Regions from separate parts of the Cellulomonas sp. C5510 genome, predicted to be linked through region 2. Evidence: predicted binding sites of a transcription regulator. Region 2 holds the regulator's gene; the other holds the start of a gene.
The links. Region 2 encodes LexA, which represses DNA repair genes until DNA is damaged. Its sites were predicted from a motif close to TCGAACANNTGTTCGA; they were not measured.

Region 1 (15,408 bases), 280 kb from region 2:
CGGCGCGGGGGTGCCCTGCGCGGTGGAGGTCACCGCGTCGAACAGGTCCATGCGGCGAGCCTACGCAGCCCCGCCGACAACTGAGGACCCGGGCCGGCGGGCCGTCCCGCCGGCCCCGCCGCCGCCGGTGATGCGCGAGCCCGGTCCGGCCTGCGATGCTGACCGGCGTGTTCGAGAGCCTGGGGCGCACCGTCGCCCGTCACCCCCGCCTGACGCTCGCCGCCTGGGCGGTCGTCGCCGTCGTCTGCGCCCTGCTGGCGCTGGTCGGCGTCGGGGGTCAGAACCTCTTCGACCGCCTCACCACCGGCGAGCCGGTGGTGCCGGGCTCCGACAGCGCCCGCGCGAGCGAGCTGCTCGCGCAGTCCGACACGTCGGGCGCGTCCCTGACGCTCGTCGTGCAGGGCGTGGACCCGGCGGCGGAGGGCCTCGCGGACGCGCTCGAGCCCGCGCGCGCCGACGTCGCGGACGTGCCGGGAGTCGTCTCGGTCATCGACCCGTTCGTCCTCCCGGAGGGTGTCGAGAACCCCGCGGCCGCCCCGCTGCTGGCCGCCGACGGTGACGGGTTCCTCGTGGTCGTCGAGCTCGACCCCGCGCTGGCCGACGACGCGGAGGACGCGGCGCTGCACGACGTCGAGCAGCGGCTGCGCGAGGTGCCGGCCGCGCTCGACGACGTGTCCCCCGGTGCCACGGGACTGGTCGGCGGGACCTCCTTGATCGTCTCGGCCATCACCGACCAGGTCGAGCGGGACCTCACCACGGGCGAGGCGATCGCCCTGCCGGTGGCGCTGCTCATCATGGTGCTGGTGTTCGGCGGGTTCCTCGCCGCCGCCATGCCGATCGTCGGCGCCGTCGCGTCCATCGCGGGTGGCCTCGGTGCGCTCGTCGGCCTGTCGTACCTGATGGACGACCTCGAGTCCTCGGTCGTCAACGTGGTCACCGTGCTCGGGCTCGGCCTGTCGATCGACTACGGCCTGCTCATCGTGTCCCGGTTCCGCGAGGAGCTGGGCCGGGCGCTCGGCGACGACGAGGGACGGTCCGCGCGCCGGCGCCGGGGCGACGGGGCGGTCGTCACCGCCCTGGTCACGACGATGGGCACCGCCGGGCGCACGGTGGCGTTCTCCGCCCTGACGGTCGGGGTCTCGATCGCGGGCCTGCTGGTGTTCCGGCAGGACATCCTGCGGGCGTTCGGCGCCGGGTCCGTGGCCGTCATCGTCTTCGCGGTCGCGACCGCCCTGACGCTGGTGCCCGCGCTCCTCGTGCTCGGGGGGCGGCGCCTGGCCCGGCCGAGCGTGCTCGCCCGCGTGCCCGGCGTGCGGAGCGTCCTCGCCCGCACCGCGGACGTCGCGTCCGAGGAGGGCGCGTTCTCGCGGCTCGCGGCCCGCGTGCAGCGCCGTCCCTGGTGGGTGATGGGCGGCTCGCTCGCCGTGCTCCTCGTCCTCGCGTCCCCGCTGCTGCACGTCGAGCTCCGCAACTCCACGACGCAGCTCCTGCCGATGTCCAGCCCGCAGCGCGAGTTCGTGCGCGTGCTCGCGGAGCAGTACCCGGCGTCGTCCTCGCCGTCCGTGGTGCTCGTCGCGCAGACCGGTGAGGCCGACGCCGCCGCGGCCGTCCCGGAGATCGAGGCGCTCGACGGCGTCGCCTCCGTCGACCCGCCGACGGTGCGCGACTCGGTGGTCGTGATCGGGGTGCGCCCCGACAGCACCGACCCCGGCGGCGCTGTCGCGCAGGAGGTCGTGCAGGGGCTGCGCGACCTGGACCTCCCCTTCGACGCGTGGGTCGGCGGTCAGGCGGCCAACCAGATCGACTTCACCGACGCGCTGTTCGACCGCGCACCCTGGGCTCTCGGGGTGGTGGCGCTCGCGACGCTGGTCCTGCTGTTCCTCATGACCGGCTCGCTGCTCGTGCCGGTCAAGGCGCTGCTCACCAACGCCGTGTCGCTGAGCGCGTCGCTCGGCATCCTGGTCTGGGTGTTCCAGGACGGGCACCTGTCCGGGCTGCTCGGCTTCGAGTCCACCGGCGGCATCGAGACGTACGTGCTCGCGCTCGTCATCGCCTTCGCCTTCGGCCTCGCCATGGACTACGAGGTGTTCCTGCTCTCGCGCATCAAGGAGCTGCACGACGCGGGCGCGAGCAACGACGAGTCCGTCCGCCTCGGCCTGCAGCGGTCCGGGCGCGTCATCACGTCTGCCGCGGCGATCATCGTGGCCGTCTTCGCCGGGTTCGTCGCCGGGGAGCTGCTCGTCATCAAGGAGGTCGGCTTCTCGCTGGCCGTCGCGGTGCTCATCGACGCGACCCTCGTCCGCCTGCTGCTGGTCCCGGCGACGATGACGGTCCTCGGCGACCTCAACTGGTGGGCCCCGGCCCCGCTGCGCCGCCTCCACGCCCGCCTGGCGATCACCCACTGACCCCGGACGCCCCCACCCCGCCTCCCGCCGGCCCGCCGGCCCGCCGGCCCCCACGCCCGCCGTCACCCACGTCCGCCGGCACGTCGGAGGCTCCGACGTGCCGTCGAGGTGGTCCGGCACCCACCACGACGACACGTCGGAGCCTCCCACCGTTCCCCGCGAGCCCGTGGCGCCGCCCGGCGCCGTGCCGCGGGACACCCGCTGACAGTCCGCCCCATCTCGCTGCGCGAGCCTCGTCGGACTGCGGGGGGCCGGGAGGCGGGGGCAGGAAGGGGAAGCAGGAGGGCGCGGGGTGGCGTCAGGGGCGGCGGAGGGTGGTCATGCGGTGGAGGGTGCGCAGGCCCAGGCGGTGGTAGATGCGGCGGGCGGCGTCGTTGTCGTCCCACATGCCGAGCGAGACCCAGTCCGCGCCGTCGGCCAGGAGCGTGCGCGTCGCGGCGGCCGTCAGCGCGGCGCCGAGCCCCTGGCCGCGGTCACCGGGCCGGACGCCCAGCCCGTGCAGGTGGGCCGACCCCGGTTCGCCCGGACGGCGCCCGCCCCGGCCCGCGCGCGGCGCCGACCCGATCACCCCCGCCAGCGTGCCGTCGGGCGCGACGCTCCCCCACCAGCGCTCGCCCGGACCGGTGGGGTCGGCGTCCGTGGTCGGGTTGGCGGCGGCGAGGCACGCGCGGATCGTGTCGGCGTCGCCGGCCGGGTCGAGCTCCCGGACCCCGACCTCGCCCGCCAGCGCGGGCGGGGCGTGCTCGGTGACCATCCACTCCCAGCCGGTCCGCGCGGGTCGCAGACCCAGGCGCGTGACGTCCGCGGCCTGCAGCAGCCCGAGGGCCGCCGTGTCCACCCACGCCACGGTGTGCGCGGCCCGGGTGCCCGCAGCACGGGCGTGCGCACGCAGCAGCTCCGCGGCCGGCGCCGCCGGGCCGAGGACGACCAGGCTCGTGCGCGTCCCCGGTCGCCCGCCGGCCGGGACGGCGCGCTGCACGAGCAGCAGCGCGCCGTCCCGGGTGAGCACCTGCTCGGGCGACCACAGCGGGCGGTCGTCGAGCAGGAACGGGTCGTCCGCCCAGGGCGCCGGGAGCGTCGTCGAGGCCCCGGGCGCCGCCGTCACGCCTCGACGGGCGCCGCAGCGGCCTCGTCCGGCACGCCGGCGTCCGACCCGGGCGCCGTGGCGGGCTGCTTCGGACGAGCGTCGACGCCGGCCTCCTTGCGCTGCTGCTCCGTGATCGGCGCGGGCGCCCCGGTCAGCGGGTCGTAGCCGCCGCCCGACTTCGGGAACGCGATGACGTCGCGGATCGACTCCGCGCCCGTGAGCAGCGCGACCACCCGGTCCCAGCCGAGCGCGATCCCGCCGTGCGGCGGGGCGCCGAACTGGAAGGCGTCGAGCAGCCAGCCGAACTTCTCGCGCGCCTCCTCCTCACCGATGCCCATGACCGCGAACACGCGCTCCTGGACGTCGCGGCGGTGGATACGGATGGAGCCGCCACCGATCTCGTTGCCGTTGCAGACGATGTCGTAGGCGTACGCGAGCGCCTCGCCCGGGTCCTGCTCGAAGCGGTCGATCCACTCCGGGGTCGGGGACGTGAAGGCGTGGTGCACCGCGGTCCAGGCGCCCTCACCCACGGCGACGTCGTCGTCCTCGCCGGTCGGCTTGAACAGCGGCGCGTCGACGACCCACACGAAGGACCACTGCGACTCGTCGACCAGACCGCCGCGGCGGCCGATCTCGAGGCGGGCGGCGCCGAGCAGGGCGCGGGCCTCCGACGGGCGGCCGGCGGCGAAGAACACGGCGTCACCCGGCTGCGCGCCGACGGCCTCGGCGAGGCCGGCCCGCTCCGTCTCGGAGATGTTCTTGGCGACCGGCCCGCCGAGCGTGCCGTCCTCGGCCACCGTGACGTACGCGAGGCCCTTGGCGCCGCGCTGCTTGGCCCACTCCTGCCAGGCATCGAACCCGCGGCGCGGCGTCGACGCGCCGCCCGGCTGGACCACGGCACCGACGTACGGGGCCTGGAACACCCGGAACGGGGTCTCGGAGAAGTACCCGGTCAGCTCGACCAGCTCGAGCCCGAACCGCAGGTCCGGCTTGTCGGTCCCGTAGCGCGCCATCGCGTCCGCGTAGGTCATGCGGGCGATCGGGGTCGGGATGCGGTAGCCGATGAGGTCCCACAGGGCCACGAGGATCTGCTCGCCGAGGGCGATCACGTCCTCCTGGTCCACGAACGACATCTCGACGTCGAGCTGCGTGAACTCCGGCTGCCGGTCGGCCCGGAAGTCCTCGTCGCGGTAGCAGCGCGCGAGCTGGTAGTACCGCTCCAGCCCGCCGACCATGAGGAGCTGCTTGAACAGCTGCGGCGACTGCGGGAGCGCGTACCAGGAGCCGGGCGCCAGTCGGGCGGGCACGACGAAGTCGCGGGCGCCCTCCGGCGTCGACCGCGTCAGCGTGGGGGTCTCCACCTCGACGAAGTCGTGCGCGTCCAGCACGCGGCGGGCGGCCTGGTTGGCCTTCGCGCGCAGCCGCATCGCCCGGGCCGGCTCCGGCCGGCGCAGGTCGAGGTAGCGGTAGCGCAGGCGCGCCTCCTCGCCCACCGGCTCGTCGAGGGACGACGACACCTGGAACGGCAGCGGTGCGGACTCGTTGAGGACGACGACCTGCGCGGCGACGACCTCGACCTCGCCGGTGGCGAGGTGGGCGTTCTCGTTGCCCTCCGGGCGGCGGCCGACCTCGCCGGTGACCTGGAGGACGTACTCCGAGCGCAGCCCGTGCGCGACGGCCTCGTCACGGATGACGACCTGGGCGATGCCCGACGCGTCGCGCAGGTCCACGAACGCGACCCCACCGTGATCACGGCGGCGGTCCACCCACCCGGTCAGGGTGACGGTGGTGCCGATGTGCTCGGCCCGCAGCGAGCCGGCGGTGTGGGTGCGCAGCACGACAAGTCCTCTCAGGTGGTGGGTCGCTGCACGCAGCAGCCCGGCGAGTCTACTGCCGGACGCCCACCCCGCCCCGACGCCCGCACGGCACGGCGGGGACGCGGGCCGGGCCCGAGACCCGCCTGCGCCGGGTGCACCCCGGGGCCGGCTGCCCAGGTCAGAACAGTGCCGGCTGCACGGCCCCGGACGCCGCCGCGCGGGGCACCACTCCCGCGACCACCGCCTCCGGGCTCTCGGAGGGCTGGGCCCGCCACGGCGAGGGCTCCCCCGCTCCCTGCCCCGGACCGGGCAGGCCGTGCCGCCGGCGCAGCGGCCGCATCCGGTCCCGCAGCCAGCGCCGGTACTCCTCCGGCACGTACGCACCGCGCCCGTAGAGCCGCTGGTAGCGCGGCACCAGCACGGGCCTGTGCTCGCGGAGCCACCCCAGCACCAGGGGCCGGACGGGCCCCCGCAGGTGCAGCGGGATGACCGTCACCCAGGAGGCCCCGGCCTCGGCGAGGTCCCCCAGGAGCGCGTCGAGGTGCTCGGTCGAGTCGGTCAGCCACGGCAGCACGGGGGCGACCAGCACGCCGCACTCCAGCCCGGCCTCCCGCACCGCGCGGACCAGCGCCAACCGGGCCCGGGGCGTCGGGGTCCCCGGCTCGAGGGCCTGCTGCAGACCCTCGTCCCCGACGGCGAGCGACACCGCGACGCTCACGCCGACCTCCGCCTGCGCGGCGGCGAGCAGCGGGAGGTCACGGCGCAGCAGCGTCCCCTTGGTCAACAGCGACAGCGGCGTCCCCGAGCGCGCCAGCGCCTCGATGATGCCCGGCATGAGGGCGTAGCGGCCCTCGGCCCGCTGGTAGGGGTCGGTGTTCGTGCCGAGCGCCACGTGCTCGTGCCGCCAGGAGGGCCGGCGCAGCTCCGCGGTCAGCACCTCGACCACGTTGGTCTTGACGACGATCTGGGTCTCGAAGTCCGCGCCGGCGTCGAGCCCGAGGTACTCGTGCGTGGGCCGCGCGAAGCAGTAGGTGCAGGCGTGCAGGCACCCCCGCATGGGGTTGACGGTCCACCGGAACGGCATCGCCGACGACTCCGGCACCTTGTTGAGCGCCGACTTCGCGTGCACCTCGTGGAACGTCACGCCGGCGAACTCGGGGGTGCGCACCGACCGCTGGTGACCCGCCAGCGCGAGCCCGGGCAGTGTTCCGCCCGCCTCCGTCGCGATCTTCTGCCCGTCCCACCGCACGCCACGATTCGAACACGTGTTCGACCCGCTGGCAAGCCCTGCGCCACGCCGTCTGCCCGACTGCCCTCCGGTTGCCCCGGCGGCCGGGTGCACGGACCGTGGAGGCATGACCTCGACGCACCCCGACGTCCCCGCCACCACCAGCCGGGACGCGGCGCCCGCCTCCCGCGGCTGGCCCGTGCTCGTCGCGCTGCTGGCGGTGAACGCCGCCGTCGCGTGGGGCGGCGGCCTCGCGTCCACCTCCGCGGTGGACGGCTGGTACGCCGCGGCCGACAAGCCGGCGTGGACCCCTCCGGACTGGGTCTTCGGGCCGGTCTGGACCGTGCTGTACGTCCTCATGGCCGTCGCGGCGTGGCTGCTCTGGCGCCGCCACGGCGCGCGCGCCGGCCGCACCGCCCTCGTGCTGTACGGCGTGCAGCTCGCGCTCAACGCCGCGTGGACGCCGGTGTTCTTCGGGGCGCAGCAGCTCGGCGCGGGGCTCGTGATCATCCTGGCGCTGGAGGTCGCGCTGGTGGCGACCGTCGTCGCGTTCCACCGGCTCTCGCCAGCCGTGGCGTGGCTGCTCGGGCCGTACCTGGCGTGGGTGCTCTACGCGACGACGCTCAACGCCGGCGTGCTCGCGCTGAGCTGAGCGACGGGCGACGTGCGACCCGGCGCGGGCCCGCGCCCCGGGGCAGCCGCGCTGCACGGCCCCGGACGCGCCCGCCTCAGTCCCCCGCGGGGACGACGCGCGGGTGCAGGTCGTCGGCGGGCGGTGCCCAGAGCGCGGCGTCGGCGTCGACCTGCTCGCCGGACCGGATGTCCTTGACCTGGTCGGCGGCGCCGTCCTCGGTCGCGGGGAACCACACGAACGGGATCCCGCGCCGGTCGGCGTGCCGGATCTGCTTGCCGAACTTCGCGGCCGTCGGCGCGACCTCCACCGGGACCCCCCGGGCCCGCAGCGCGGTCGCGACGGCGTCGGACGCCGCCCGGGTCTCCTCGGACGTCACCGCGACCAGCACGGCCGCCGGGACGCCGCGCGTGGCGCGGACGAGCCCGCCGGTCAGCAGGCGGGACACGAGCCGGGACACACCGATCGACAGGCCGACGCCCGGGTAGGTCTGCTTGCCGTCGGACGCGAGCGTGTCGTACCGGCCGCCGGAGCAGATCGACCCGAGCTGCTCGTGCCCCACCAGCACCGTCTCGTAGACGGACCCGGTGTAGTAGTCCAGGCCCCGGGCGATCTTGAGGTCGGCCACGACCACGCCGGGCGCGCGGACCGCGGCGGCCTCGACGAGCTGGCGCAGCTCGGCCAGGCCCTGCTCCATCAGCTCGGACTCCACGCCGTGCCGCGCGGCGAGCTCCCGCACCCGGTCGACCACCCCGGCGTCACCGCCGGAGATGCCCGCGAGCTCGAGGCACGCGCGGGCCTGGTCCGCAGTCGCGCCCGCCTCGGCGACGAGCAGCCCGGCGACGGCGTCGGGCCCGACCTTGTCGAGCTTGTCGATGCTGCGCAGCACCGCGTCGACGTCCGTCAGCCCGAGGCCGCGGTAGAAGCCCTCGGCCACGCGGCGGTTGTTCACCAGGATGCGTACCGGCGGCACGCCGATCCCGCGCAGCGCCCCGAGCGCCTCCGCCATGACCAGCGGCAGGTCGACCTCGTAGTGGTACGGCAGCTCCCCCGCGCCGACGACGTCGATGTCCGCCTGGACGAACTCGCGGAACCGGCCGTCCTGCGGGCGCTCCCCGCGCCAGACCTTCTGGATCTGGTAGCGCTGGAACGGGAAGGCGAGGTGCCCGGCGTTCTCCAGCACGTACCGGGCGAAGGGCACCGTCAGGTCGAAGTGCAGGCCGAGCTGCCCGGCCCGGTCGGCGTCCGCGGCGTCGGGGTCCTCCTGGAGGCGGCGCAGGACGTAGACCTCCTTGGACGTCTCGCCCTTGCGCAGCAGCTGGTCGAGCGGCTCGACCGCCCGCGTCTCGATCCCCGCGAACCCGTGGAGCTCGAACGTGCGCCGCAGGGTGTCGAGGACGTGCTGCTCGACGACGCGACCGTCGGGGAGCCACTCGGGGAAGCCGGACAGGGGGGTGGGACGTGCCATGCGCGTCATCCTGCCAGGTACGGGTTGTGCGCCAGCTCGACGTCCACGCGGCTCGCGGGCCCGTGGCCGGGCAGCACGTGCGTGCGCGGCGGCAGCGCGGCGACGACCTCGCGCAGCGTCAGGGCCATGGCCGCAGCGTCGCCGCCCGGCAGGTCCGTCCGCCCGACCGTCCCGGCGAACAGCACGTCCCCGGTGAAGGCGATCCGCTCGCCTGCGGCCTCCAGCAGGTACAGCGTCGACCCCTCCGTGTGCCCCGGGGCGTGCCTCGCCACGAGGCGCACCCCGCCCAGCAGCAGCTCCTCGTCCGCCGTGCGGGGGCTGTCGCCCGCGCCGAACACCTCGACCGCGGCCGGCTCCCACGCCGTGCCGGTGCCGAGCGCCTCGAGGGCCGCGAGCAGCCCGCCGGCCACGCCCGCCGCGCCGTCGCCCAGCGTCCCCACCGGGTCGTCGAGCCGGTACGCGTCCCGCGCGTGCAGCCGCAGCGGGACACCCGCCGCGCCCGCGACGCGGCCCGCGTCCCACACGTGGTCGGCGTGCCCGTGCGTCGCCAGGACCCCCGCGACCTGGAGTCCGTGCTCGGCCACGGTCCGGGCGACCGCCGCCGCCACGCCGCCGCCCGGGTCGACGACGACGCAGCTCCCGTCGTCCGCCGCGACGACGTAGCAGGTGGCGGCGAACACCGGGGCCGTCAGGGGGAAGATGCGCACGGGCCCACGCTAGCGCCGCCGACGTGCCCCGCCCCGGGCCCGTGGGCGCACTCGACCGCAGCCGCGGCTGCCTAGACTGTCGGGCGGGCGCGGGCGTCCTGCGTCCGCGCGCGGGGGGCAGCCCCGGCCGATCGACCGACGAGGAGTGTGCGTGCCGTCCAGCAAGCGCGAGCGCGAGTACGAGCGGCGCCGCTACGAGAAGTGGCAGCAGCGCCAGGCGACGAAGCGCGCCCACCGGCGCCGGCTGCAGGTGGTCGCCGGCGGCGTCGTCGCCGTCCTGGTGCTCGGCACCGGTGTGGCCGCCGCCCTGCTCGTCACCGGCGGCGACGACGCCCCCGCGCAGGCCGACCCGGCGCCCACCGCGGCGGCGAGCACGCCCGCTGCCCGTACCGGCAACGGCGGCGAGGTCCCCGACGCCTCGCTGGCCGAGGACCGCACCTGGACCGGCACCATCACGACGGACCAGGGCGACGTCGGCATCGAGCTGGACGGCCGGGCGGCGCCGCAGGCGGTGGCGAGCTTCGTGACCCTCGCGCAGGAGGGGTACTTCGACGGCACCGGCTGCCACCGCCTGACCACGAGCGGCATCTACGTGCTGCAGTGCGGCGACCCGACCGGCACCGGGACGGGCGGCCCCGGCTACGCGTTCGGTCCGGTCGAGAACGCGCCGGACGACGACGTCTACCCCGCCGGGACCATCGCGATGGCCCGGCAGTCCGGCGACGGGGAGTCGCAGGGCAGCCAGTTCTTCCTGGTCTACGAGGACTCGACGATCCCGTCGGACCAGGCAGGTGGATACACCGTGTTCGGCCGCATCACGTCGGGCCTCGACGTGGTGCAGGCAGTCGCTGACGCGGGCGTGACCGGAGGTGCCTCGGACGGCGCCCCGGCGACCCCCGTCACCATCGAGGGAGTGGAGACCCAGTGACCGAGACGCCCGACGCGCAGCAGCACCCGCAGGACGGCGACGACGCCGCCGTCCCCGGGACGCCCGCCGCCGAGACGCCCGAGACGGGCTCCGCCCCCGAGACCGCGACCGCCGCTGCGCAGGACGGCACCGCGGCCGGGGCCGAGGTCGAGCCCGAAGCAGCAACCGACGCCGAGGAGCCCGCCGCCGCGGAGACCCCCGAGGCGGCGGCCGAGGCTGCCACCGAGGCCGGTTCCGCGGAGGATCCGGGTGCTGAGCCCGCTGAGCCCGCTGAGCCCGGCTCGGGGGCCGAGCCCGACGCGGCCCCGGCCTCCGAGCCGACCGACGCCACCCAGGCCCCGGTCACCGAGGCCGCCGAGGCCTCGGCAGGGGATCCGGCCGCGGACGGCGACCCGGCGCCGGACGGACCCGTGCAGGACCCTGCACCTGCACCTGCACCTGCACCCGCCCCGCGGCCCGGTCCCCGCCCGCCGCTGCCGAGCGCCTTCAAGCCGCGCCCGCGCCCGACCGCCGGTTCGGCGCCGTCGCCGGCCGCCGCGCCCGCCGTGCCCGTGCCGGTGCCGGACGACTCGGCCGAGGCCGCTGCGGCCGCCCAGTTCGGGCGGGTCGACGACGACGGCACCGTGTACGTGCGCGAGGGGGACGACGAGCGCGCCGTGGGCCAGTTCCCAGGTGCGTCCGCGGACGAGGCGCTGGCGCTGTACGTGCGCCGGTTCCTCGACCTGCAGGCCAAGGTCGCGCTGTTCGAGGCGCGGCTGACGGCGACCGACCTGGCGGTCAAGGAGATCGACCAGACGCTGGCCAAGCTCACCGAGGAGACCGCCGAGCCCGCTGCCGTCGGCGACCTCGACGGGCTGCGCACCCGGCTGGACGGCCTGCGTGCCGCCGCCGCCGAGCGCCGCGCCGCCGTGGAGGCCGAGCGCGCCGCGGCCCGCCAGGCGGCGCTGGAGGCCCGGACCGCGATCGTCGAGCGGGCCGAGAAGATCGCCACGACCGACCCCGCGCGGATGCAGTGGCGCCCGGCCGGGGAGCAGCTCCGCGGCCTGCTGGACGAGTGGAAGGACGCGCAGCGCTCGGGCCCGCGCATCGACCGCACGTCCGAGGAGGCGCTCTGGAAGCGGTTCAGCCACGCGCGCACGACGTTCGACCGGGAGCGGCGCCACTACTTCGCCGAGCTGGAGTCCCGCAACGCCGGCGCGAAGGCCGCCAAGGAGGAGATCGTGCGCGAGGCCGAGCGCCTCGCGTCGAGCACCGACTGGGGCGCCACCGCGGGCGCGTACCGCGACCTCATGGCGCGCTGGAAGGCCTCCGGCCGGGCGAGCCGGGCGGACGACGACGCCCTGTGGGCGCGGTTCCGCGCGGCGCAGGACGCGTTCTTCCACGCCCGCGACGAGGTCAACGCGGCGACCGACCGGGAGTTCCGCGCCAACCTGGAGGTCAAGGAGGCGCTGCTCGTCGAGGCCGAGGCCATCGACCCGGCGAAGGGTCTCGGCCAGGCCAAGGCCGCGCTGCGGTCGATCCAGGACCGCTGGGAGGCGGCCGGCAAGGTGCCGCGCGCCGACATCCAGCGCGTCGAGGGCCGGCTCCGCGCCGTCGAGGCGCGCGTCCGGGACGCCGACCAGGCCGAGTGGCGCCGGACCAACCCGGAGACGCGTGCGCGCGCCGAGGGCGCTGCCGCGCAGCTCGAGAACGCGATCGCGCAGCTCGAGGCCGACCTCGCGAAGGCGCAGGCGGGCGGCGACAGCCGCAAGGTCGCCGAGGCGCAGGCCGCTCTCGACGCCCGCCGGTCGTGGCTGGAGCAGGTGCAGCGGGCCGCGCAGGACTCGCGCGGCTGACGCCTGTCCACAGGGTGCCGGTCGCCCCTCGACGTCGTCGGGGGCGACCGGCATCCTGCGTCGGGTGAACCGGCGCTCCCCCGACGACCCGCCCGGGCCCGCCCGGCTCGTGCACCCCGCCGCCCTCGCCTCCCCGCCACGGCTGGTGCGCCGCTCCGACGTCGGCGACGTGGCGTGGCAGGTGCTGCTCCGCGACTGCGACCTCGTGCTGCTGCGCGGCGACGTGGCGCTCCCGCGGGGCGTCGCGGGGACGCCGGCCCTACGCGCCGCCGCCCTCGCGCCGGAGGTCGCGCGCCGGGAGGCCGTGGCGCGGGCTGCTGCGGCCTGGGTCCACCTCGGAGGGCCGCCGCCCCGACGGGTCGTGGTCGTGGACCGAGCGGCGCTCGGACCGCGGGACGTCGTCCGGCTCGGCGGCGCCCTCGTCACGTCGCCCGCGCGGACCGCCGTGGACCTGCTGTGCCGCGAACCCGCGGACGTCGTCCACGCCCTGCTGCCGGGGCTGCTGCGCGGCGGCGTGGACGCCGCGCGGCTCCGGACCCGCCTCGCTGCCACGTCGGGTCACCGCGGGGTCGACCGCGGGCTGGCGCTGCTGCGCGAGGTCGTCGAGGCCCCGGCCACCGTGCGTCCCGGCGCGGCGGCCGGTCAGACGTCGACGACCGGCTGCTCCGCCTTGGCGCCCGTGATGCGGTAGACGTCGAACACTCCCTCGACCTTCCGCACCGCCGACAGCACCGACGCCAGGTGCGACGGCTCGGCCATCTCGAACACGAAGCGCGACTGGGCGACGCGGTCACGGGACGTCGACACGGACGCGGACAGGATGTTGACGTGGTGGTCGGACAGCACCCGCGTGACGTCCGACAGCAGCCGGTTGCGGTCGAGCGCCTCCACCTGGATCTGCACGAGGAAGAGCGCGCTGCTCCCCTGGCTCCACTCGACGTCGACCATGCGCTCGGGCTGCATGCGGAGCTGGGCCACGTTGATGCAGTCGGACCGGTGCACGCTGACGCCCTGCCCGCGTGTGACGAACCCGATGATGTCGTCGCCGGGCACCGGCGTGCAGCACTTGGCCAGCTTGACCCAGATGTCGTCCACGCCCTTGACCACGACACCCGGGTCGCCGGTGCGGACGCGTCGAGCGGTCTGGCCCGGGCGGGCGACCTCGGCGATGTCCTCCTCGGCGCCCGGCTCCCCGCCCATGGCGTGGACGAGCCGCTGCACGACCGTCGCCGCGGACACCTGGCCCTCGCCGATCGCCGCGTACAGCGCGGAGACGTCCGCGTAGCGCATCTCGTTGGCGAGCGCGACGAGGGACTCGTGGGACAGCAGGCGCTGGATCGGGAGGTTCTGCTTGCGCATCGCCTTCGCGATCGCGTCCTTGCCGTGCTCGATCGCCTCCTCGCGCCGCTCCTTGGTGAACCACTGGCGGATCTTGTTGCGCGCGCGGGGGCTGGTGACGAAGCCCAGCCAGTCGCGGGAGGGCCCGGCGGTCTCGGACTTCGACGTGAAGACCTCGACGACGTCGCCGTTCTCGAGCGTGGAGTCCAGCGGCACCAGCCGGCCGTTGACGCGGGCGCCCATCGTGCGGTGCCCGACCTCGGTGTGCACGGCGTACGCGAAGTCGACGGGCGTGGCACCGGCGGGCAGCGACATGACGTCGCCCTTGGGCGTGAAGACGTAGACCTCGCCGTCGGCGATCTCGAACCGCAGGGAGTCGAGGAACTCCGACGGGTCGGCCGTCTCCTTCTGCCAGTCGACCAGCTGACGGAGCCAGGCCATGTCGTTGCCGTCGGTGTCCGTGCCGGCGTTCTTGGCGTTCTCCTTGTACTTCCAGTGCGCGGCGACGCCGTACTCCGCCCGGCGGTGCATGTCGTGCGTCCGGATCTGGATCTCCACCGGCTTGCCGCCCGGACCGATCACCGTGGTGTGCAGCGACTGGTACAGGTTGAACTTCGGCATCGCGATGTAGTCCTTGAACCGGCCCGGCACCGGGTTCCACCGCGCGTGCAGCGCACCGAGCGCCGCGTAGCAGTCCCGCACCGTGTCGACCAGGACACGCACGCCCACGAGGTCGTAGATGTCGGCGAAGTCGCGGCCCCGCACGATCATCTTCTGGTAGATCGAGTAGTAGTGCTTCGGCCGGCCGGTCACGGTCGCGCGGATCTTCGCGCTGCGCAGGTCGGCGCCCACCTGCTCCCGGACGACGGCGAGGTACTCCTCGCGCGCCGGAGCGCGCTCCGCGACCAGGTGCACGATCTCGTCGTACACCTTCGGGTAGAGCGTCTGGAACGAGAGGTCCTCGAGCTCCCACTTGATCGTGTTCATGCCCAGCCGGTGCGCGAGCGGGGCGTAGATCTCGAGCGTCTCGCGGGCCTTCTTCTCCGCGGATGCGGCCGGGACGAACTTCCACGTCCGGGCGTTGTGGAGCCGGTCGGCGAGCTTGATGACCAGCACCCGGATGTCGCGCGACATCGCGACGACCATCTTGCGCACGGTCTCGGCCTGGGCCGCGTCGCCGTACGTGACCTTGTCGAGCTTCGTGACGCCGTCGACCAGCATCGCGATCTCGGGGCCGTACTCGGCGCGCAGCTGCTCGAGGGAGTACGAGGTGTCCTCGACCGTGTCGTGCAGCAGCGCGGCCGCGAGGGTCGGCGGGGTCATGCCGAGCTCGGCGAGGATCGTCGCGACCGCCACCGGGTGCGTGATGTAGGGGTCGCCGCTCTTGCGCAGCTGCCCACGGTGGGCGGCCTCCGCCGTGGCGTAGGCACGCTCGAGCAGCGCGAGGTCGGCCTTCGGGTGGTTGGTGCGCACCGCCTGCAGCAGCGGCTCGATGACCGGCGACTGGCCGACGGCACGACCCTGCCCGAACCGGGTCAGGCGCGAGCGCACCCGGCTGGTGGACCCCGTGCTCGGGGGTGCCTCCGGCCGTGCGTCCGGGACCGACGTCCGTGCCTGGTCCGCCATGCGCGCCTCCCCTGCCGGTCGCCGCCGGCGTCCGCCGGTGCCGTGGTGGCGTCCCGGCCTCGTGCCACCGCCCGGCCGGGGGTCGCCTCGGCCGAGCCGCCTATCCGCACGATTCTACGGCGTCGGCGCGGTGCCGCCGCTCGTCAGTCCACGGCGAGCAGCGCGTCCACCTGGTGACCCGCCAGACGCGACCGCCCCGGGAGGAACGTCAGGTCCAGCAGGAACGACAGCCCCACCACCTCGGCACCGCACTCGTGGAGCAGCTCGACGGTCGCTGCGGCCGTGCCTCCGGTCGCGAGGACGTCGTCGACGACCAGCACCCGGGACCCGGCCGGCAC
Region 2 (15,408 bases):
GCCGCGCGGAGACGCTCGACGAGCTGCTGGACGTCGCCGACATCGTCACCCTCCACGTCGACGGCCGCAGCGGGAACGCCGGGCTGTTCGGCGCGAAGCAGTTCGCGCGGATGCGCCCCGGGGCCGTGTTCCTCAACCTGTCCCGCGGGTTCGTCGTCGACTACGGCGCGCTGCGGGAGGCGGTGCTCTCGGGGCACGTCGCCGGGGCGGCCGTGGACGTGTTCCCGGTGGAGCCGAAGCGCAAGGGCGACCCGTTCGAGTCCGAGCTGCGCGGCCTGCCGAACGTCATCCTCACGCCGCACACCGGCGGGTCCACGGAGGAGGCGCAGGAGGCGATCGGCCAGTTCGTGTCGAACAAGCTCCGTGACTTCATGAGCACCGGGACCACGATGCTCAGCGTCAACCTGCCGAACCTCACCCTCGAGCACCGTCCCGGCGTGCACCGGCTCACGTACCTGCACCGGAACGTGCCCGGCGTGCTGGCGGCCGTCAACCAGACCCTCGCCGAGCACGGCGCGAACATCGAGGGCCAGCTGCTCGCGACGCGCGGCGAGGTCGGCTACGTGGTGACCGACGCCGTCGCCGTCGAGCCCGACGTCGTGGCGGCGCTGCGGTCGCGGCCGGAGACGATCCGCCTGCGCGTCGTCGACTGAGGCGGGCGCCGCTACGGTCGGGGGCATGCACCTCGCCGACCCCGAGCGCCACGACCGTCTCCCCCTGCGCCGCGCCGGCCGCACGGGACTCGACCTGCCCGCGGTGACCCTCGGCCTGTGGCAGAACTTCGGCGACGCCACGCCGTACGCCGACCAGCGCGCGCTCGTGCTGCGGGCGTTCGACCTCGGCGTCGTGCACCTGGACCTCGCGAACAACTACGGTCCCCCGCCGGGGGCGGCCGAGGAGTCCGTCGGCCGGCTGCTGGCCTCGGACCTCGCGCCCTACCGCGACGAGCTGCTGCTCGCGACGAAGGCCGGCTACCGGCAGTGGCCCGGGCCGTACGGGGAGTTCGGGTCCCGCAAGTACCTGCTCGCGTCGCTGGACCAGTCGCTGCGCCGGCTCGGCGTCGACCACGTCGACGTGTTCTACAGCCACCGGTTCGACCCGGCCACGCCGCTGGAGGAGACGATCGGGGCGCTCAGGACCGCCGTCGACTCGGGGCGGGCGCGCTACGCCGGCATCTCCTCGTACTCCGCCCGCCGCACGCGGGAGGCCCTGGCGGTCGCGGACGCGATGGGGCTGCCGCTCGCGCTGCACCAGCCGTCCTACTCGATGCTGAACCGCTGGGTCGAGCAGCCCGACGAGGCCGCCGGCGGCCGGAGCCTGCTCGACGTCGCCGGGGAGGCCGGGATGGGGGTCGTCGCGTTCTCCCCGCTCGCCCAGGGGATGCTCACGCGGAAGTACCTCGGCGGCGTCCCGGAGGACTCCCGCGCCGCCCGGGGCGGTCCGCTCCGGGCGGAGTACCTGAGCGAGGAGAACCTGGCCCGCGTCCGGGCGCTGGCCGCGGTCGCGGAGGGGCGCGGGCAGTCCCTGGCGCAGCTCGCGATCGCGTGGGTGCTGCGGGACCCGCGGGTGACGTCGGTGGCGCTCGGGGCGCGCACGCCGGAACAGCTCGAGGAGAACCTCGCAGCGGTCCACGGGCCGGCGTTGACCGACGCGGAGCTCGCGGAGATCGACCGGCACGCGGTGGACGCGGGCATCAACCTGTGGGGCTCGCGGTCGTCGAACCTGTGAATCCGCGGTTGCCTGAGGCTACGCCCGCGTAACTTACGGCTGCGTAGGTTACGGTGTGCTCGTGAGCGACTTCTCCCGTCCGTGGCACGCCTCCTACGCTCCCGGGGTCCCCCCGCAGGTCGCGGTGCCCGACGAGCCCCTGGTCGTCGCCCTGGAGCGTTCCGCCGCGACCTGGCCCGACCGGGTGGCCCTCGACTTCCTCGGCGCGACCACCACGTACGCGCAGCTCGCGGACCGTGTCGCCCGCGCGGCCGGCGCCCTGCGCGACCTCGGCGTACGCGCCGGCGACCGCGTGGCGATCGCCCTGCCGAACTGCGCCTCCCACGTGGTCGCGTTCTACGCCACGCTGCGCCTCGGCGCTGTCGTCGTCGAGCACAACCCGACCTACACCGCCGCCGAGCTCGGCCACCAGCTCGCCGACTCCGGCGCCACCGTCGCGCTGGTCTGGGAGAAGACCGTCGCCGCGGCGCTCGAGGCCCAGCCCGGGACGGACGTGCGCACGGTCGTCGCCGTCGACGTGTCCGCCGACCTGCCCGCCGCCAAGCGGCTCGCACTCCGGCTCCCGCTACCGGCAGCGCGCCGCACCCGCGACGCCCTGCGCGCCGCGCCTCCGGCCGGCACGCCGGTGTGGCACCGCCTGGTGGCGACGGCCGAGCCGCTGCCCTCCTCGCACCCCCGGCCCACGGCCGACGACGTCGCCCTGCTGCAGTACACCGGCGGCACGACCGGCACCCCGAAGGGCGCCGTCCTCACGCACCGCAACCTGGTCGCCAACACAGTCCAGGGCCAGGCGTGGACCGGCGCCGAGCCGGGCACCGAGACGATCTTCGGCGTGCTGCCGTTCTTCCACGCCTTCGGGCTCACGCTCTGCCTCACCTACGCCACCCGCGTCGGCGCCACGCTCGTGGTGTTCCCGAAGTTCGACCCCGAGGCCGTCCTCGCGGCGCAGCGCCGCCGGCCCGGGACGTTCCTGCCTGCCGTCCCCCCGATGCTCGACCGGCTCGCGGCCGCCGCCGAGGCGCGCTCCGCGGACCTCACGTCGTTCCGGTACGCCATCTCGGGCGCGATGTCGCTGTCGCCGCAAACCGCCGCCCGCTGGGAGCGCCTCACCGGGGGCCTCGTCATCGAGGGCTACGGCATGACGGAGACCTCCCCCGTCGCGCTGGGCTCGCCCCTGTCCCCCGCCCGCCGGCCCGGTGCGCTCGGGCTGCCGTTCCCGAGCACCGACGTCCGCGTCGTCGACCAGGAGGACCCGACCCGCGAGGTCGCGCCCGGCGAGCAGGGCGAGCTGCTGATCCGCGGGCCGCAGGTGTTCCAGGGCTACTGGGGCCGGCCGGACGAGACCGCCGAGCAGCTCCTGCCCGGCGGCTGGCTCCGGACGGGCGACGTCGTGCGGCTCGACGACGACGGATTCGTCGTCCTCGTCGACCGCATCAAGGAGATGATCGTCACCGGCGGGTTCAAGGTGTACCCGTCGCAGGTGGAGGACAAGCTCCGCACGATGCCCGGTGTGCGCGACGTCGCCGTCGTGGGCCTGCCGGGCGGGGACCTGGGCGAGAAGGTCGTCGCCGCGGTGGTCATGGAGCTCGGCCACGCCCAGGTGGAGCTCCAGGCCGTGCGCGAGTGGTGCGCCGAGCGGCTCGCGCGGTACGCGGTCCCGCGGGAGATCGTCATCCTCGCCGACCTGCCGCGCTCCCAGATCGGGAAGGTGCTGCGCCGGGTGGTCCGCGACGACCTGCTCGCGGCCACCAGCCCGGCCTGATACCCGGCCGGCACCGCCGGCACCCGTCCCGACACGACGCCGCCGCACCCCGCGCGACGTCGCCAGCGCCCCGCGCGACGTCGCCAGCGCCCCGCGCGAGGTCGTCACACCCGGCCGAGGTCGTCACGTGGACGTGACGACCTCGGACCGACGTGACGACCTCGCGGGCTCCGGCCGGACCGACGGGCCGTCAGGCCGTGGTGACGGGCAGGCGCGCGGCCCACCAGGCGAGCACGTGCTCGAAGCGCACCAGCCGGTGCTGCGGCCGGCCCGACCGGGTCAGCTCGTGGCCCTCGCCCGGGAACAGCAGCAGCTCGGCGGGCACACCGCGCCGCTTGAGCTCCACGAACCAGCGCTGACCCTGCTCGACAGGGCAGCGCCAGTCCTGCTCGGAGTGGATGACCAGGGTCGGCGTCGTCACCCGGGCGACGTGCGCCATCGGCGACTGCGCGGCGACGGCCGCACGGGCCTCGTCCGTGTCCCCGTCGCCGAGGTACTCCAGGCCGAAGAACCAGCCGATGTCGCTCGACCCGACGAAGCTCACCGGGTCGAGGAAGCCGCGCTCGACGATCGCCGCCGCGAACCGGTCCGTGCGCATGGTGAGCCACGCCGTGAGGTAGCCGCCGTACGAGCCGCCCATGACGCCCACCCGGCCACCGTCCAGCGCCGGGTCGGTCAGCGCGGCGTCGAGCAGCGCGAGCACGTCGTCGGTGTCGACGGTGCCGAACGCGTGGCGGATCGCCGAGCCGTGGGCGGAGCCGTAGCCTGCTGAGCCGCGCGGGTTGCCGTACACGACGGCGTACCCGGCCTCCGCCAGGGTCTGCACCTCGTCGAACAGCCCGACCGTGTACTGCGCGTACGGGCCGCCGTGGATCATGAGGATCGTCGGGTGCGGGCCAGGGAACCGGTCGGGGTCGGGCGTGACCACCCACCCGTGCACCGGGTAGCCGTCCGGCGCGGTGGTCGTCACCTCCCGCGGCGCGCGCACGCGGCCCGTCGCCCGCAACGGTGCGGACCAGTCGGTCAGCGCCCGGGTGGTGCCCGTCACGAGGTCGACCGCGTGTAGGTCGCCCGAGGTCAGCGGGCCGGCTGCGGCGACCACGGCCACGGTGGTCCCCGGCGCGGCCGCCACGCCGTGCACCGCGACCTCCCCGGTCATGAGGTCCCGCGCCGAGCCGTCGGCGCGGAGCTCGCGCAGCAGCACCGAGCCGCGGTGCAGCACCCCGGCCAGGACCCCGTCCGCCGTGACCGCGAACGTCCCCGGGTCCAGGTCCACCGCCTCCTCGTCGGTCAGCCGCGCCGGCTGCCCGTCCGCCCGCGGCCCGTCGGCTCCACCCGTGCCCCCGGTCAGGCCGAGCCGGTACAGGCCGGTCTGCCGGGCGACGAAGTCCCGCCCGGACGTCCCCATGTCCTGCGCGAGCAGCCACAGCGCCGTCCCGTCCGCGGCGGGCAGCGCGGCGGAGACCGCCAGGCGGCTGCCGGCGTCCGCGTCGGTCAGCGCGCGCGGTGCCGGGTCGGCGCCCTCGCGGGTGTCGACGACGACGGCGTCCGACCGGAGGTCCTCGTCGCGGGAGGCGTGACGCGCCGCGACCACGACGACGTGCCGGCCGTCGGGGAACCACTCGGCCTGCTCGACGTCCAGGTCACCCGACGTCACCTGGCGGGCGACCGCCGTCCCGTCACCGTCGGCCGGTGCGCTGCGGACCGCCGGGTCGGCCGGCACGTCCACCACGAAGAGCTGCCGCCGCTTGTCCCGGGTGAAGCCGACGCCGTCGCTGCGGTACGGGAAGGACGTGATGTGCCGCGGCCGCTCGGCGCCCGCGTCCTCGCCGGCGACGTACCGGCCGTCATCGGGCACCCGGGCGACGAACGCCAGCACCGAGCCGTCCGGTGACCAGCGAGAGGTCTGCACGCCGAGCGGGGCGTCCGAGAGCCGCACCGGCTCGCCGCCGGACGTCTCGACGACGTGGAGCTGCGGGCGGCCCTTCGGCTCGGCTCGCAGGAACGCGACCCACCGGCCGTCCGGCGAGATCCGGGGGTCGGTGTCGCGGTGGCCCCGGGTGAGCCGGACGGGCTCACCGGAACCGTCCGTCGGCACGCGCCAGAGCCGGCCGGCGTACTCGTCGAGGTCGAGATCAGGCGCCGTGAGCGACACGACGGCGTACGAGCCGTCGGGCGCGAGCGCGGGGGTTCCGGGGACGTGCAGCAGCGAGAGGTCGGTGGGGATCACCCGACCGACGGTAGTACGCCCGGCGCCCCGGTCCGGACCACGACGCCGACGGTCACGCAGCAGGCCGCGCCGACCTGCTCAGGAGACGCCCGGCGCGTCGCCCTCGCCCGCTGCGGCGGCCCCCGCCGCCCGCGCGGCGTCCGCCACCTCGTTCTCGGCACGCAGCACCGTGATCGCGGCCTCGAAGTCGTCGAGGCTGCTGAACGCCTGGTAGACGCTCGCGAAGCGCAGGTACGCGACCTCGTCCAGGTCGCGCAGCGGCCCGAGGATCGCGAGGCCGATCTCGTACGCGTCCAGCTCGGCGGAACCGCTGGCGCGCAGGGTCTCCTCGACGCGCTGGGCCAGCAGCGCGAGGTCGTCCTCGCTCACCGGCCGGCCCTGGCACGCCTTGCGCACGCCGTTGACGATCTTCTCGCGGCTGAACGGCTCGGTGGCCCCCGACCGCTTCACCACGGAGAGGCTCGCCGTCTCGATCGTCGTGAAGCGGCGGTTGCACTGCGGGCACTGCCGGCGCCGACGGATGGACAGACCGTCGTCCGAGGTGCGGGAGTCGACGACGCGGGAGTCCGCGTGGCGGCAGAACGGGCAGTGCATGAGGGCCTCCAGCAGGTCCGGATCGTGCGGCCGGCGCGGCGGCGGGCGCCGTGCCCTCCCGGACGACCGGGACACGGTAAGACCCGCGCCGCGCCAGGTGCAACACCGTCCCGTCCGCGCGACCTCCCCGGGGACGCCCGCCCCGACCTCGACCCTGGGCGGGTCGCGCCGGGCCCACGCGACCCGCGCAGGAGCCGAGGCGGAGCCGTCCGGGACGCTGGTCGCGCGCAGGGGCACCTGCTGGTGGCGGCGGTCGGACCGTGCCGGCTGCGTCCCGCACGGGCACAACGTGAGCTGCGGACAGACGTGTGCGGACGGTCCGGACGTGACGACGGGGGTGGCCGCGTCTACGGCCACCCCCGTGGGGACGCCCCCGTCCCGTCTCGTCCGGGCGACTCGCCTCGCGCGGACGGTTGCTGCACGCCTCGCGCCGGGCGACGGGATGGACCGACGATGCCGACGACGACGCGTCCCTCGCGGCGAGCCCCCCAGCCAGCCGTTCGAGGTGGCACCACAGTAGAGGGACCCGGCTCAATTACGCAAGCCTCACATGCCGTTATTCGAGGAGGCGCCGATCGAGCAGGACCCGCAGGTCAGGAGCCCGCGGGCAGCAGCAGCACCTGACCTGCCAGCAGCGAGGCGTCGGGCAGCCCGTTGAGCTCCTGCAGCCGCAGCACGACGTCACGCACGTCCTCACCCGGCGCCGCCACGTCGGTGGCGATCTGCCACAGCGTCTCCCCGGCCACCACGGCGTGCGTGGTGACCTCGGTGGCCTGCCGCGGACCGTCGGCCACCGCGCGGCCTCCGACGACACCCCCGAGCACCACGAGCAGAGCCAGGACGAGCAGGACGGCGCGCCCCCGGCGCGTCAGGTGCAGCGACGCCTCCGGGGTGGCGGTCACGCGGGCGGCCGGACGCGCCCGGCCCTCGGCCTGCGCCGCCGCCGAGCGGACGGCGACAGGGCGGGGGCGGGCCGGTCGGTCGGCCGCGGGACGCGTCGCGAGCCGCGGGTGCACTGCGATGGCGCTCATCTCCACCACTTCCCTCCTGGGCCGCCGCGCGACCCGTCGAACACCTGTTCGTTCGAACGTCTGTACGAACTGAACCACACCCGGCGCAGGATGTCGAGACACGATCGAACAGGTGTTTGATCCACCCGTGCACGCGCCCTACGCTCGGGGACGTCGGGTACAGCGCACCACGAGGGTCTGACACGACCGCCGGGCGGACGCCGCCGGGCAGGTCGGGAGCCCGTCGCCTGCGTCGTCACCCGGCACGGCGGACGGGTGCAGCGGGCACCGGCGCCACGAGGACGGGAGCGAAGATGGCGATCGAGGGAACCGGCGCGACGGCGGGCGCGGCCGACGGGTCCGCCGTGGTCGAGCTCGACGCGGACGGCGACGGCCTGACCCCGCGCCAGCGCCTGGTGCTCGAGACCGTGCGGGCCTCGGTCGAGTCCCGCGGCTACCCGCCGAGCATGCGTGAGATCGGCGACGCCGTCGGGCTCACCAGCCCGTCGAGCGTCAAGCACCAGCTCACCGCGCTCGAGCGCAAGGGCTACCTGCGGCGCGACCCCAACCGGCCGCGCGCCATCGAGGTCGTCCAGCCGGACGACTCGCGCGGGGTCGCCCCGCTGCCGGGCGTGACGGGCCTGGGCGACGAGGACAGCGCGGCCCGCGAGGGCGCCCCCGAGGCGGCGTACGTCCCGGTGGTCGGGCGGATCGCCGCGGGCGGCCCGATCCTCGCCGAGCAGCTGGTCGAGGACGTCTTCCCGCTCCCCCGCCAGCTCGTCGGTGCCGGCGAGCTGTTCCTGCTCAAGGTCGTGGGCGACTCGATGGTGGACGCCGCGATCTGCGACGGCGACTGGGTGGTCGTCCGCCGTCAGCCCGTCGCCGAGAACGGCGAGATCGTCGCCGCGATGCTGGACGGCGAGGCGACCGTCAAGACGCTCAAGCGGGCCGACGGCCACGTGTGGCTGCTGCCGCAGAACCCGGCGTACTCGCCGATCGACGGCGACCACGCCCAGGTGCTCGGCCGCGTCGTCTCGGTGCTGCGCGCGCTCTAGCGGCCCGGTCCCGGTCAGCTCCTCGCGGGCGGCGGCTCCTGGTCGTCGCGCCCGGGGCCGCGCGCCCCCGGGCGGCCCCGCGGCCGAGGTGCACCGCGCGGCCGGGCGCGCGCTCCTGCGGACGTCCCCCGCGCACGCTCAGGCCGGGAGGGCTCCGCCCGTCCGCGTCAGCGCCCCGAGCGCGCGGGCGACGTCCTCCTCGTCGTTCCAGACGTGGAAGGCCAGCCGGACCCGCCCGGCCCGGCCTGCGACGCGGCAGCCGGCCGCCTCGAGCGCGGCCAGGCGGCTGCCGTCGGGGTCCGCGAGGCTGACGACCGCGGACCCGCCGGGCTCCAGACCCAGTCCCGCGCGGAGCGTGTCGGCGAGTCCGGCCCCGTGCGCCCGCACGGCGGCGGTGTCGGTCGTGGCGAACGCGTCGAGCGACTCCGCCGCACCCAGCCACGCCTGCCACGCGGGGGAGACGTCGTACCGGCGCGCGTCGGACGCCAGGTGCATCGCGGGTCCGTAGCAGGAGGCCCAGGGGTCGTCGCCGGCGTACCAGCCCGCCTGCGCCGGGCGCAGCGCGTCCTGCGCCTCCTCGCGCACCGTGAGGAACCCCGCGCCTCGCGGGGCGCAGAGCCACTTGTACGCGGCCGTGACGGACACGTCGTACCGGCCGGCGTCCACCGGGAGCCACCCGGCCGCCTGCGTCAGGTCGCACAGCGTGCGGGCGCCGGCCGAGCGCGCGGCGGCGACCACGGCCTCGTCGTCGAGCACCTCCCCCGTGGCCGACTGGACCAGCGCGTAGGCCACGAGGTCCACGCCCGGGACGATCGCGTCGGCCAGCCCCGCGGGCGGGACGTGCTCGACGCGGATGCGGTCGCCCTGCGCGAGGAAGGGGAACACCACGGAGGTGAAGTCGCCGTCCACGCAGACGACCCGCGCGCCGTCGGGGAGGGAGCCCGCGACGAGCGAGGTCATCGCAGAGACCTGCGACCCGATCGCGACGCGTGCCGGGTCCACCCCCACGAGCTGCGCGAAGGACGCCCGCGCCTCCCGGACCGCCGCCTCGTAGCGCGGCACGTCCAGCCGGCCGCTCCCCCAGCGGTCCAGGTCGTCCCGGATCGCCTGCGTCGTGCGGCGCGGCGCGACGCCCGCCGTCGCGGCGTTCAGGTAGCCCGGCGCGGGGTCGAAGTCGGCTCGCAGCTCGTCGAGGGATCGCATGCCGGAGACTCTGCCGGGAGGGTGCCATGCAGACAAGCGCGAGTTCCTCGCCGAGCCATGCATGCGGCTTATGCTCCGTGGATGCCACCTCGCCCGCTCGACGCCGCCGCCCTCCGCCTGGTGAGGGCGGTGCACGACACCGGCAGCGTCACCGCCGCCGCACGCACCCTCGGGCTGACGCAGCCCGCGGCGAGCCAGCAGCTCCGGGCGGTGGAGCGGGCGATCGGCACGCCGGTCGTCGTCCGCGCGGGCCGCGGGGTCCGCCTGACGGAGGCCGGGCTGGTGCTCGCCCGCAACGCGGTCGCCGTGCAGTCGGCGCTCGACGCCACGCTCGAGGAGGTCGCCGCGGTCGCCTCGCTGCGGGCCGGCCGGGTGCGCGTCGCAGCTTTCCCCTCGGGCGCCGCCACCCTGCTGCCCGCCGCCCTCGCCGCACTCCGCGCCGAGCACCCCGGGCTGAGCACGACGTTCGCCGAGGCGGAACCGCCCGAGGCGCTGGCCGAGCTCGCCGCCGGACGGGTCGACGTCGCCCTGACGTTCCGGGACGCGGACACCGCACCGCCGGACGACGGCGAGGGCAGCAGCCTGCTCCGGGTGCCGCTGCTGGAGGACGACGTGCTCGTCGTGCTGCCCGACGCCGACGGTCACCCTCCCGGGGAGCCGGTCCGTCTCGACACCCTCGCGGACCGCCCGTGGATCGCGGGGTGCCCGCAGTGCCGGGCGCAGCTCGTGGGTGCCTGCGCGCGTGCCGGGTTCGCGCCCCGGGTGGACTTCGCCACCGACGACTACCTCGCCGTGCTGGGCCTGGTCCGCGCGGGCCTCGGAGTGGCGACGCTGCCCGGGCTCGCGCTCGCCGCCCTTCCGCAGCCCGGCGTCACGGTCCACCCCGCGCGCCCCGGCACGTCGCGGGTCGTCGAAGCCGTCGCCGCCCCGGGTACCGCGCGAGTGCCGGCGGTCGCCGCCGCGCTCGCCGCCCTGCGCGCCGCGGCCTCGGGCGTGCAGCACCCCCACGTCCGGCCGCGTGGCCGGACCGAGCGTGCCACGGACTGGCAGCCCGCCCCGGCCGCGTGGTCGCTCAGAGCCCGAAGCGCCGCGCCACCGCTCGCAACGACTCGGCCGACCGCTTGAGCCCCGCCAGCTCGTCCGTCGACATCGGCACCTGGAGCCGCTCGCCCACGCCGGAGCGCCCCACCACCGACGGCACCGAGAGGCACACGTCCGAGATGCCGTGGTAGCCGTCCAGCAGCGAGGAGACGGGCAGGATCCGCCGCTCGTCCTTGACGATCGCCTCGATGATGCGGGAACCGGCCAGCGCCACGGCGTAGTTGGTCGCGCCCTTGCCCGCGATGATCCGGTACGCGGAGTCCACCACCTCGCGGGCGATCGAGTCGCGCACCTCGCGCGTCAGCGGCACGTGGCCGTCCATGGCGTTCCAGTCGAGCAGGGGGACGCCGCCGATCGTGGCGGACGACCACAGCGGCAGCTCGGTGTCGCCGTGCTCGCCCGCGATGTACGCGTGCACGTTCTGCACGGCGACCCCGGTGTACTGCGCGATGAGGTACCGCAGCCGCGAGGAGTCCAGGACGGTCCCGGAGCCGAAGAGCTGGGTCGGCGGCAGCCCGGAGACCCGCAGCGCCGCGTACGTCACGATGTCGACCGGGTTGGTCACCATCACGTAGACCGCGTTGGGGGCCACCTCGACGAGCGACGGCAGGATCTTCTTGACCAGCGAGATCGTGGCCTCGGCCAGGTCGATGCGGGTCTGGCCGGGCTTCTGCTTCGCCCCGGCGGTGACCATGACGACGTCGGCGTCCGCGCACGCGGCGATGTCGTCGGACCCGACCACCTCGGCCATCGGCATGAACTGGATGCCGTGACCCAGGTCGAGCGCCTCGGCCTCGACCTTCGCCTTGTTGATGTCGTACAGCACGACGCTGCGGGCCGCCCCGCGCATCAGCGCCGCGTACGCCATCGTCGACCCCACGGCACCGGCGCCCACGACGGCCAGCTTGGTGGTGCGGCGCGGGCCGGCGGCGGTCCCGGGCAGTCCGAGCTCGTCGCCCTCGACGTCGTTCGTCTGATCGGTCACGGCGGTCCTCCTGGTGGTGCTGCTGCGGCAGCGGGCGCCGGCCGGCGCGCTGCTGCGCACGAGGCTAGCCGCCCCCGGGGCGGCTGCGCGCCCGCTGGGCTGCGACGCGTGTCACGGCGCCGCGGCCCGCACGCGGGGTCACGCGGGCCGGCCCGGTCGGTCGGGGCCGCGCGGGCAGGCCCGGCCGGTCAGGGCTGCGCGAGCCGGCGCAGGGCCCCGAGCGCGACCTCGCGGTCCGTGGTGCGCCAGAACGCCGGCAGCGACCGCGCCAGGAACTCCCCGTAGCGCGCCGTCGCGAGGCGGGGGTCGAGGACGGCGACGACGCCCCGGTCGTCCACGGAGCGGATGAGGCGCCCTGCCCCCTGCGCGAGCAGGAGCGCGGCGTGGGTGGCCGCCACGGACATGAACCCGTTGCCGCCGGCCGCTGCCACCGCCTCGGACCGGGCCGACCGCACCGGGTCGTCCGGGCGGGGGAACGGGATGCGGTCGATGATCACGAGCTGGTTCGCCCGGCCCGGGACGTCGACGCCCTGCCAGAGCGACAGCGTGCCGAACAGGCACGTGGCCTCGTCCTCCGCGAACCGCCGCACCAGCGTCGGGAGCTGGTCCTCGCCCTGCACGAGCACCGGCACGTCCAGCCGGTCGCGCATCGCCTCGCCGACGGCCACCGCGGCGCGACGCGACGAGAACAGCCCGAGGGTGCGTCCGCCGGCGGCGGTGACGAGCGCCTGGATCTCGTCGAGCTGCGCGTCGGTCGCCGGTTCGCGTCCGGGAGGCGGCAGGCGGCGCGCGATGTAGAGGATGCCCTGGCGGGGGTAGTCGAACGGGCTGCCGACGTCCACGCCGTGCCAGGGCAGCGTCGCGGTCGCGGACGACCCGGTCCCCTCGGTGCCCGCCCGCCCGCGAGCGGACGCCTCCCCCGCGGACGCCGCACCCCCCGCGTCAGTCCCCTCGCTCCCGCCCGGCGCCCCGAGCACCGCCGCGGGCGTCGCCACGGAGGCCGTCGCCGCGGCCGCCTCGCCCGCCCCCTCGAGGCCGATCGCCCGCGCCATCGGCCGGAACTCCCCGCCGAGGCTGAGCGTGGCCGAGGTCAGCACGGACGCCTTCCCGGCGAGCAGGTTCGTGCGGATGAGGCCGTTCACCGCGAGGGGCGCCGCGTACAGCCGGGTCGCCCCGTCGCGCTCCCCGCGGGAGCACCACAGGACGGTGAAGCGCTGGTCGTCGGGGTCCGCCGCCATCCGCTCGGCCACCTCGAACAGCGCCAGCACCGCGGACGTCGCGATCTTCAGGCCCGGGTCCGGCTGGGCGCTCTCGCCCGCGGCGGGCTTCTCCGGACGCAGGGCGGTGAGCAGCGACCGCGCGGCGTCCCGCACCATCGCCACGGTGGCGCGCGTGCCCTCCGGCAGCCCCTGGGCGAACCGGCCCTCGGGCAGCTGCATCAGGGCGGTACCGAGCGCCGTGGCAGCACCGTCGAGGTCGGTCGTCGCGACACCCGCGTGGCGGCGCGCCATCCTGCCGGCGTGCTCGACGGTGGCCACCGACAGCTCCGCGGTCGACTGCGCCGTGACGCGGTCGGCGAGCTCGTGCGCCTCGTCGACCACCAGCACCTGGTGCTCGGGCAGCACGCCGGGCGAGCCGGACGCCGCGATCCCGAGCATCGCGTGGTTCGTCACGACGACGTCGGCGGACCGGGCAGCGGCCCGCGCCCGCTCGGGGAAGCACTCGTCGAGCACCGGGCACCGCTGCCCCAGGCACTCCAGCGCCGTCACGGAGACCTGCCGCCACGCGCGGTCACCTACGCCGGGCACCAGGTCGTCCCGGTCGCCCGTCTCCGTGGCCTCCGCCCACTCCCGCAGCCGGACCACCTGGGCCCCGAGCGACTCCTTCTCCGCGGGCTCGCCGTCCGTCGCCTCGGAGGTCGCGGGGTGGTCGGCCGCGCCGCGGTCCCCCAGGTCGAACAGCATGCCCTGGTCGTCCGGCGGGTAGCCGCCCGCGGTCTTGTGCACGCAGACGTAGTTGTGCCAGCCCTTGAGCAGGGCGACCTGCGGGGCCCGCGGCAGCTCCGGGGCGAGCGCGTCCGCGACGAGCGGCAGGTCGCGCGTCATGACCTGACGCTGCAGGGCGAGCGTGGCCGTCGAGACCACGACGCGCTCGTCGGCCAGCACGGCGTGCCGGACCGACGGGACCAGGTACCCGAGCGACTTCCCGGTGCCGGTGCCCGCCTGGACCATCAGGTGCCGGCCGGCCTCGATGGCGTCGGCGACCTCCCGGGCCATGCGCCGCTGGCCCTCGCGCGGTGCGCCGCCGAGCGCCGCCACCGCCACGTCGAGCAGGTGGTCGACGTCCGGGGCTGGATCAGGCACCCGGACAGGGTAGTCGCGCGCGCCGACAACCCCGCACGCGGGGTCGTCGGCGGGCGTCAGCGGCCGCGGACCGCCGCGGCCGTCAGCTCGGACGCGAGGCCGGCGTCGACGCGCCCCCGCAGCGCCGTCCCCAGCTCGGTGTGCTCCTCCACGTCGATCTCCCCCGTCTCGTGCACCCGGTGGACGAGGTCGCCGCGGTCGTACGGGATCACCACGTCGACCGTGACACCCGGGCGCGGGAGCTGGTCGGCGATGACGGCCTGGAGCTCGTCGATCCCGTCGCCGGTGTGCGCGGAGACGACGACCGCGCCGTGCTCGCGCGAGCGCAGGCGGGCGAGCGCCTCCGGCTCGGCGAGGTCGGCCTTGTTGAGCACGATGATCTCGGGCACGTCCATGGCGCCCGGGATGTCCGCGAAGACGTGCCGCACGGCGGCGATCTGCCCCTCGGGGTCCGGGTGCGACGCGTCGACGACGTGCAGCACCAGGTCGGCGTCCGCGACCTCCTCGAGCGTCGAGCGGAACGCCTCCACGAGCTGGTGCGGCAGGTTCCGGACGAAGCCCACCGTGTCCGCCAGCGTGTACACGCGGCCGTCCGAGGCCTGGGCGCGACGCACGGTCGGGTCCAGCGTGGCGAACAGCGCGTTCTCGACCAGCACGCCGGCGTCGGTCAGCCGGTTCAGCAGCGAGGACTTGCCGGCGTTGGTGTAGCCGGCGATCGCGACCGACGGGATCGCGTTCTTGCGGCGCGACGCGCGCTTGGTCGCACGGGCGGGCTCCATGGCGGCGATCTCGCGGCGCAGCTTCGCCATCCGGTTGCGGATGCGGCGGCGGTCCAGCTCGATCTTCGTCTCACCGGGTCCGCGGGAGCCCATGCCGGCCCCGGCGCCGCCGACCTGGCCGCCTGCCTGCCGGGACATCGACTCGCCCCAGCCGCGCAGCCGTGGCAGCAGGTACTCGAGCTGCGCGAGCTCGACCTGCGCCTTGCCCTCCCGCGACTTGGCGTGCTGGGCGAAGATGTCGAGGATCAACGCCGTCCGGTCGACGACCTTGACCTTGACGACGTCCTCCAGCGCGCGGCGCTGCGAGGGTGCCAGCTCGCCGTCGACGACCACGGTGTCCGCGCCGACCGCCAGGACGACGCCCGCGAGCTCCGCGGCCTTGCCGGACCCGAGGTACGTGCCGGGGTCGGGGGTGGACCGGCGCTGCAGCAGCCCGTCGAGCACCTGCGAGCCGGCCGTCTCGGCGAGCGCCGCGAGCTCGCGCAGGGAGATCTCGGCGGTCTCCTGCGTCGTGCCCGGGCCGCCCCAGATCCCGACGAGCACCACGCGCTCCAGCCGGAGCTGCCGGTACTCGACCTCGGTGACGTCCTGGAGCTCC

Region 1: the regulator LexA is predicted to act here: its motif matches at 6,567-6,582, upstream of K5O09_RS10240 (Rv2578c family radical SAM protein).

Annotation. Positions count from the first base shown of each region.
Region 1 is NZ_CP081862.1:2,182,617-2,198,024, forward strand. Features, by position in the region: gene K5O09_RS10220 (replication-associated recombination protein A) at 1-51, opposite strand, end outside; gene K5O09_RS10225 (MMPL family transporter) at 168-2,405, shown strand; gene K5O09_RS10230 (GNAT family N-acetyltransferase) at 2,704-3,510, opposite strand; gene aspS (aspartate--tRNA ligase) at 3,507-5,330, opposite strand; gene K5O09_RS10240 (Rv2578c family radical SAM protein) at 5,488-6,558, opposite strand; gene K5O09_RS10245 (TspO/MBR family protein) at 6,665-7,189, shown strand; gene hisS (histidine--tRNA ligase) at 7,266-8,636, opposite strand; gene K5O09_RS10255 (MBL fold metallo-hydrolase) at 8,642-9,343, opposite strand; gene K5O09_RS10260 (peptidylprolyl isomerase) at 9,495-10,271, shown strand; gene K5O09_RS10265 (DUF349 domain-containing protein) at 10,268-12,106, shown strand; gene K5O09_RS10270 (hypothetical protein) at 12,171-12,797, shown strand; gene K5O09_RS10275 (bifunctional (p)ppGpp synthetase/guanosine-3',5'-bis(diphosphate) 3'-pyrophosphohydrolase) at 12,749-15,070, opposite strand; gene K5O09_RS10280 (adenine phosphoribosyltransferase) at 15,214-15,408, opposite strand, start outside.
Region 2 is NZ_CP081862.1:2,466,541-2,481,948, forward strand. Features, by position in the region: gene serA (phosphoglycerate dehydrogenase) at 1-653, shown strand, start outside; gene K5O09_RS11470 (aldo/keto reductase) at 679-1,728, shown strand; gene K5O09_RS11475 (AMP-binding protein) at 1,790-3,490, shown strand; gene K5O09_RS11480 (S9 family peptidase) at 3,681-5,720, opposite strand; gene nrdR (transcriptional regulator NrdR) at 5,799-6,314, opposite strand; gene K5O09_RS11490 (LysM peptidoglycan-binding domain-containing protein) at 6,908-7,345, opposite strand; gene lexA (transcriptional repressor LexA) at 7,639-8,379, shown strand; gene K5O09_RS11500 (aminotransferase class V-fold PLP-dependent enzyme) at 8,518-9,582, opposite strand; gene K5O09_RS11505 (LysR family transcriptional regulator) at 9,664-10,707, shown strand; gene K5O09_RS11510 (L-lactate dehydrogenase) at 10,655-11,626, opposite strand; gene K5O09_RS11515 (ATP-dependent DNA helicase) at 11,857-14,031, opposite strand; gene hflX (GTPase HflX) at 14,088-15,408, opposite strand, start outside.